2 regions of the Pseudoalteromonas sp. 1181_04 genome follow, and region 1 is predicted to be linked to the other one. Evidence: predicted binding sites of a transcription regulator. Region 1 holds the regulator's gene; the other holds the start of a gene.
What was found. The regulator FliA, encoded in region 1, starts transcription of late flagellar genes. The targets are predictions, from matches to a motif close to CTAAAGNTNNNNNNNNNNNNGCCGATA.

Region 1 (3,427 bases):
TCGATAACCCGACGGATCACTTGACCGGTTAAATCTTGAAAATCTTGTGCCATTAACACATTGGTCATGAGTCCTTGCAACTCATCCGTTTTAGTTTGCGAGCTATTCATGAACTTATCTAAGCTATGGCAAAGTGTTTTAAATTCACCTAGCTCGATTTCACGATTCATTAAACGATCCCAAGTGGGTTTAATGTCTGAAATGTCATCTGCAAGCTGTTGGGCAATGGGTAAACTTGCTTCTACAGCATCCATGGTTTTATTAGCAGCGTTTTCGGTCATTTCCATAACATAGTTAAGACGCTGCTTCGCGTCGGGTAGTGCATCTTTGGTCAAATCAGCTAAACGTGTATCAAGCTCAAAATTTTTCAACGCATCATGAAGCTGACGCGTAAGTTTGCCTACTTCGGCAAATAATTCTGATTGCTCTTTTGACGCCGCATCAATAATTAACTGATCAGCTTTATCTTGTTCACCGTTTTCAAGGTAAACCACAAGCTGACGGGCTTGTTCTAAACTGATCTGAGGCGCAGCAGGTGCTGACATAAGCCTCTCCTATTTATTTAACCTAAACGCTCAAACACTTTTTCCAATTTGGTTTTCAGTGTTGCAGCTGTAAATGGTTTAACGATATAACCGTTAACACCAGCTTGTGCAGCAGCAACAATTTGTTCTTTTTTAGCTTCTGCTGTTACCATTAAAACAGGAATGTGTTTCAGGCTGTCATCGGCCCTAATAGCGCGCAAGAGATCGATTCCTTGCATGCCAGGCATGTTCCAATCTGTAACTACAAAATCAAATTCTTGATTCTGCAACATCGGTAAAGCTGTTGAGCCATCGTCAGCTTCTTGTACATTTGTAAAACCCAAATCTCTTAACAGATTTTTGATAATACGTCTCATCGTCGAAAAATCATCAACAACAAGAATTTTCATGTTTTTATCCAAAACATCCTCCGGTGAGGTCTGAACCTATATTTACTTACTACTAATTAATCCAGTCATTGATTTTTGCTTTGAGCTTAATCATCGCCTGACCATGTATCTGACTCACACGCGATTCACTTACATCGAGTATATGTCCAATCTCTTTTAAATTCATTTCATCGTTATAATACAGCGACAATACTAACCCATCTCGTTCAGGTAAAGATTGTATAGCTGTTAATAATGATTGATTAAAGCGTTCATTTTTAACGTTATTAAAGGGCTTGTCCAGTGCTAAATCATGTCCCACTGGTGTGATAACATCTTCATCTACCCCTAAGTCTTCTATACCTAACACTTTACTTGAATTTACATCACTAAGAATATGATGGTACTCATCTAGCGTAATATCAAGTTTTTCAGCAACTTCACTGTCTTTAGGTTCTCGATTCAGGCTGCTTTCTAGCTCACTAATCGCTTCAGCGACTCTGCGGCTATTACGGTGCACTGAGCGTGGAGCCCAATCACCTCGGCGCATTTCATCCAGCATCGCACCACGGATACGAATGCCTGCAAAGGTTTCAAAGCTTGCACCTTTAGTCGCATCAAAGTTCTTTGATGCTTCAATTAACCCTATCATCCCCGATTGAATCAAATCATCGAGTTGCACACTCGCGGGTAAACGAGCGATTAAATGACAAGCCACTTTTTTGACTAAGGAAGCATGTCGCTCAACAATCACATTTAAATTTTGTGTCGATTGATATCCCATCGCTTTATTCACCGATGCCGTCATAGTTAGCCGTTTACTAATTTTTCTATGAAAAATTCTAAATGACCAGATGGTTGATTAGGTATAGGCCATTTAACTGCTTTTGTCGCTAATGTTTTAAATGCTATTGCTGCTGGGGAACTTGGAAATAAATCAACAATCACTTTCTGACGACGAGTTGCTTTACGCATATTTTCATCATACGGGACTGTTGCTACCAATTCCATTGAGACATCCAAAAAGCGATCCGTTACTTTTGAGAGCTTAGCAAATAGTTCCTGGCCTTCACGCATGCTGCGCACCATATTAGCAACGATTTTAAATTTATACACACCGTGCTCACGACTCAATACTTTGATTAATGCATAAGCATCAGTTATTGAGCTCGGTTCATCACATACTACTACCATGACATCTTGCGCTGCGCGCGAAAAACTTAATACCATGTCAGAGATACCAGCAGCAGTATCAACAATTAATATATCAAATTCGGTATTTAATTCACTAAAAGCGCGAATTAAACCAGCATGTTCTGATGGTGAAAGTTCCACCATACTTTGTGAGCCTGACGTCGCTGGTACTATTTTAATTCCTGCAGGCCCTTCAACTAAAATTTCATCGAGCTCGCATTCACCTGATAGTACATGAGATAGATTACGCTCTACCCTAAGTCCTAACATCACATCACAATTTGCTAAACCCAAATCGGCATCCAGTACTAACACTCGGTTTCCGAGCTGACCCAACGCAATCGCAGTGTTAAGTGAGACGTTAGTTTTCCCTACGCCACCTTTGCCACCTGTTACAGCGATAACTTTAACGCCGTTATTATTGTTTTGACTCATTTTACGCAGGCCACTTGCTTGATCTAATACTGTGTTAATCATACATCCCTACTGTGCTTGACGCTACTGCTTGGCGTCGTGAATGTTGTGCTTTTGTTCTTTTTAAATACAATTGTTCTGCTTTTTTTACTAATTTCTCTGCATTGGCGACCCGAATGTCCTCTGGAACGCGCTGACCGTTAGTAAGATACCCTATTGGAAGGCGATTTTGAATCGCTATACTAATAATCTCACCTAAACTTAATGATTCGTCTAATTTAGTGAAAATACAGCCACTTAATTGTACCTTCTTAAAGTGTCTTACGGTTTCTTGTAAAACATTAATTTGTGCGGTCGCACTGAGCACTAAATAATTGCGAATATCGACACGTTGATTACGCATTAGTGTATTTAACTGCTCAGTTAAACGTAAATCACGTTGGCTCATTCCCGCTGTATCTATTAATACTAGACGCTTATTTCGTAAATGATATAAAACTTCTGCTAATTCATTGGCATCTTTAACTTGTTTTACACCACAACCGATGATTCGGCCATAAGTAGCAAGCTGTTCATAAGCGCCAATACGGTAAGTATCAGTGGTAATAAGCGCAACTTTATCTGCGCCATATTTTTGTGCGCCAAGGGCTGCAAGTTTTGCCACGGTTGTAGTTTTACCAACCCCAGTAGGGCCAACAAGTGCATATACGCCGCCTTGGCGTAGTATTTCATTATTTGTAGTATGCATTTGGTTTTCAACCATTTGCAATAGCGCTTGCCATGCTTGCTGACGTGACACATCATCGGGAATAAAACAGGCCATTTGCTCTGCAACTTCACTGTCAATACCCATTCCGACTAAACGATCGATCATGCATGCGCGAGTAGGGTCGCGACGCGCTAAAT
Region 2 (3,427 bases), on a different contig from region 1:
AGTTTGATTTAGTAACAAACCTTTGTTAGTTAGTTTATCGGCAAATTCATCTAAAGCTTTAGCAACTTCTCTAAACTCTTCAGTTGGAATTTCACGAATAACTTCTTCGCTTGTTTTATCAAACACTTTAATTATTGGTGGATCACCCTGCTCATCAAATTCAAATTTTAAATTTGTTGCCGTCACAGGAATATATTTATTTAATTTCTCTAAGTTTTCTTTCACTTCGTCGATCAGTGCTTTTCTTTCACTTTCAGAATCAAGTTGCTGACTATTATCAACAAGTGCGGGCTCTCTACCAGCAATTTTTGTACCAGCTTTTTCAACAGTTGCTTTTTTACTTGCTTCGTTTAACTCATTTTTATTTGTAAAAGATGAATTAGCGGTGAAGTTTTCACTCGATTTAATTATTCCACCTAAGTCAGCCATAGTAGCTCTCCTTCAAAATACAAACAAAGTATAAGTCATTATCGAGACAATATCTCAATAATGACCTAATTAACCGTCTAGCCTAGTAACGATAATGCTACTTGTGGACGCTGGTTTGCTTGACTCAAAATAGATTGGCTTGCTTGTTGTAATATTTGAGATTTAGTCAAATTAGCTGTTTCGGCAGCGAAATCAGTATCTTTAATACGTGACTTAGCAGCACTCAAGTTTTCTGAAATGTTAGATTGGTTACGAATAGTTGATTGAAAACGATTTTGTACAGCACCGAGTTCGGCACGTTTTTTATCAACTACTGCAATCATTGCATCCATACCTGCCATTACTGCTTGTGCGTTAGCTTGAGAAGATACACTAATACCACTTGCTGTAAATACAGTTGCAAAGTCGGTATTATCAGCTGAAGCACCAACCTGCGAACTAATTGTTCCCGCAGTAGCACTTAAGCTTGCACCTGTCACAGCACTTGCTACACCTGCAATACCTGACATAGTAAAGCCATTATTACCCGCAACCGAGTTTGCAGTGCCACCAACAGAAGCCATACTAAAGCTAATATTCTGTACAGCATCAGCACCAACTTGGAAGTTAGCTGAGAATGAACCATCTAGTAGATTTTGACCACCAAATGTTGTATCTGCAGCAACACGATTTACTTCTTCTGATAATGAACGAATTTCTTCTTGTACTGCTAAACGATCTTCATCTGTATTTGAACCGTTTGAAGCTTGTTGAGCAAGAGTACGAATACGCTGGAACATTGACGTAGTCTCATCAAGTGCGCCTTCAGCAGTCTGCGCAAGTGAGATCCCATCATTAGCATTTCGGTTACCTTGATTCAAACCATTTATTTGACTAGTTAAACGGTTAGATATTTGCATGCCTGCAGCATCATCTTTTGCACTATTAATGCGAAAACCTGATGATAGACGTTGAAAGGATGTATCGAGCTGGTTACCAGATTTCATCAACTGGCGCTGTGCGTTCAATGAACTCACATTAGTATTTACATATAAAGCCATAATAGCCTCCGCTTTATCATTTTAAATAGAATAACAACGGGATACCCCTACCCTGTTATTACTCCAGACTGAGAGTCCTAGATTTTTAGTTCTCTAAGTCAGTTATCGTCAGATAAAACGGAAACTTTAGCTTTATTTATAAATTTTTAACAACGTTATACTATTTTAACCCTGTAACAAGCTTAATGCAGCCTGAGGCCTTTGATTTGCTTGGCCTAATATTGTTTGGCTCGCTTGTTGTAAAATTTGGTTTTTAGTTAAGTTAGCTGTCTCCATTGCAAAATCAGCATCTTTAATTCTTGATTTAGCAGAGGCTAAATTTTCAGAAATATTAGCTTGATTTCGTATTGTCGACTGAAAACGGTTTTGTACCGCACCTAATTCAGCGCGTTTTTTATCAACCACCGCTATTAGAGAATCCATACCCGCAAACACAGCCTGTGCATTTACTTGTGATGACACACTAATACCTGCAGCTGTAAATACAGAAGAAAAATCTAATGTTGTTGATGCCGTTGCGCCATCAACTGAGCTTACATTAGCTGCGAGCGTTGAAAGTGCTTTACCACCCACGGCTGAAGCAACACCGGCAACACCTGATATAGTAAAACCACCATTAGCAGCGAGAGAATTAGCTGTATCGCCAACAGACTGCATACTAAAACCAATAGTCTGTACAGCATCAGCACCAACCTGAAAGCTTGCAGAATAAGAGCCATCCAATAAATTTTGACCACCGAATGTAGTGTCCGTGGCAATTCGGTTAACCTCATCAGATAACTGTCTAATCTCTTCTTGGATAGCGAGCCTATCTTCATCTGTATTAGAGCCATTTGCTGATTGCTGAGCAAGTGTTCGGATACGTTGAAATGTAGAAGTAATTTCATCAAGCGCACCTTCAGCCGTTTGTGCCAGCGAGATACCGTCATTCGCATTACGGTTGCCTTGGTTTAAACCCAAGATTTGCGATTGCAAACGATCCGATATTTGTAAACCAGCAGCATCATCCGCCGCGCTGTTAATACGCAGACCAGATGATAAACGTTTAAAGGAAGTATCTAAGTCGTTGCCAGTTCTTTCAAGCTGTCTTTGCGCATTAAGCGCGCTGACATTCGTATTTACAAATAAAGCCATAATAAACTCTCTTCTTATCTGTCAAATTAAAGCCACTCTTTAATTTAATGAGTGGAATTTTGACAAAGTGACCTGTTACTACAGTCAAGTTAAGTTGACTGGGGGCAATAAACTGCCACTTTGCAGATTAATTTAAATCGTAATAAGTATTCAGCAATCTTTAGGCCAACTTTATAGATAGAGTTGCATTGAATTATAAAAAACGAGAAAAGGGCCTATAAGGCCCTTTGAAGATAAGTTTGAGAGTGGGTATGCCTAACACTTACTATTGGCATAGTTTGTGCTTTAACAATTATGTTCTTACAAATGTTAGAACAATACAGGATTTTTAAGCGCCTCCGCTTTATCAATCCGTTTCAGCGCCTTTGTTAATACCCCATTAAACAAAGGCGCTACATTCTTAGTCAATTAATTGACTATTTCCAACCTATTATCCTAGAAGACTTAATGCAGCCTGTGGACGTTGATTAGCCTGACTAAGAATTGTTTGGCTAGCCTGTTGTAGAATCTGCATTTTTGTTAAGTTTGCAGTTTCTTGCGCAAAGTCTGTATCTTTAATACGTGATTTTGCAGCACTTAGGTTTTCTGAAATATTTGACTGGTTACGAATCGTTGATTGAAAACGATTTTGTACCGCACCCAGCTCAGCGCGTTTTTTATCAACAACCGCGATTAATGAATCCATGCCGGCCATTACCGCTTGCGCATTCGCTTGTGAAGATACGCTTATGCCGCTTGCTGTAAATACCGCAGCAAAACCTGTAGCATCAGCTGATGAACCTACTTGCGAACTAATTGTTCCAGCTGTAGCACTTAAACTTGCG

Region 2: a site for FliA is predicted at 1,573-1,599, ahead of FW757_RS19365 (flagellin N-terminal helical domain-containing protein). Genes of this name have one in related genera too.

Annotation. Positions count from the first base shown of each region.
Region 1 covers NZ_VXCS01000020.1:66,486-69,912, forward strand. The annotation lists gene FW757_RS16815 (protein phosphatase CheZ) at 1-545, opposite strand, end outside; gene cheY (chemotaxis response regulator CheY) at 563-946, opposite strand; gene FW757_RS16825 (RNA polymerase sigma factor FliA) at 987-1,697, opposite strand; gene FW757_RS16830 (MinD/ParA family ATP-binding protein) at 1,724-2,584, opposite strand; gene flhF (flagellar biosynthesis protein FlhF) at 2,577-3,427, opposite strand, start outside.
Region 2 covers NZ_VXCS01000027.1:36,893-40,319, forward strand. The annotation lists gene FW757_RS19360 (flagellar protein FlaG) at 1-429, opposite strand, end outside; gene FW757_RS19365 (flagellin N-terminal helical domain-containing protein) at 507-1,469, opposite strand; gene FW757_RS19370 (flagellin N-terminal helical domain-containing protein) at 1,635-2,603, opposite strand; gene FW757_RS19375 (flagellin N-terminal helical domain-containing protein) at 3,034-3,427, opposite strand, start outside.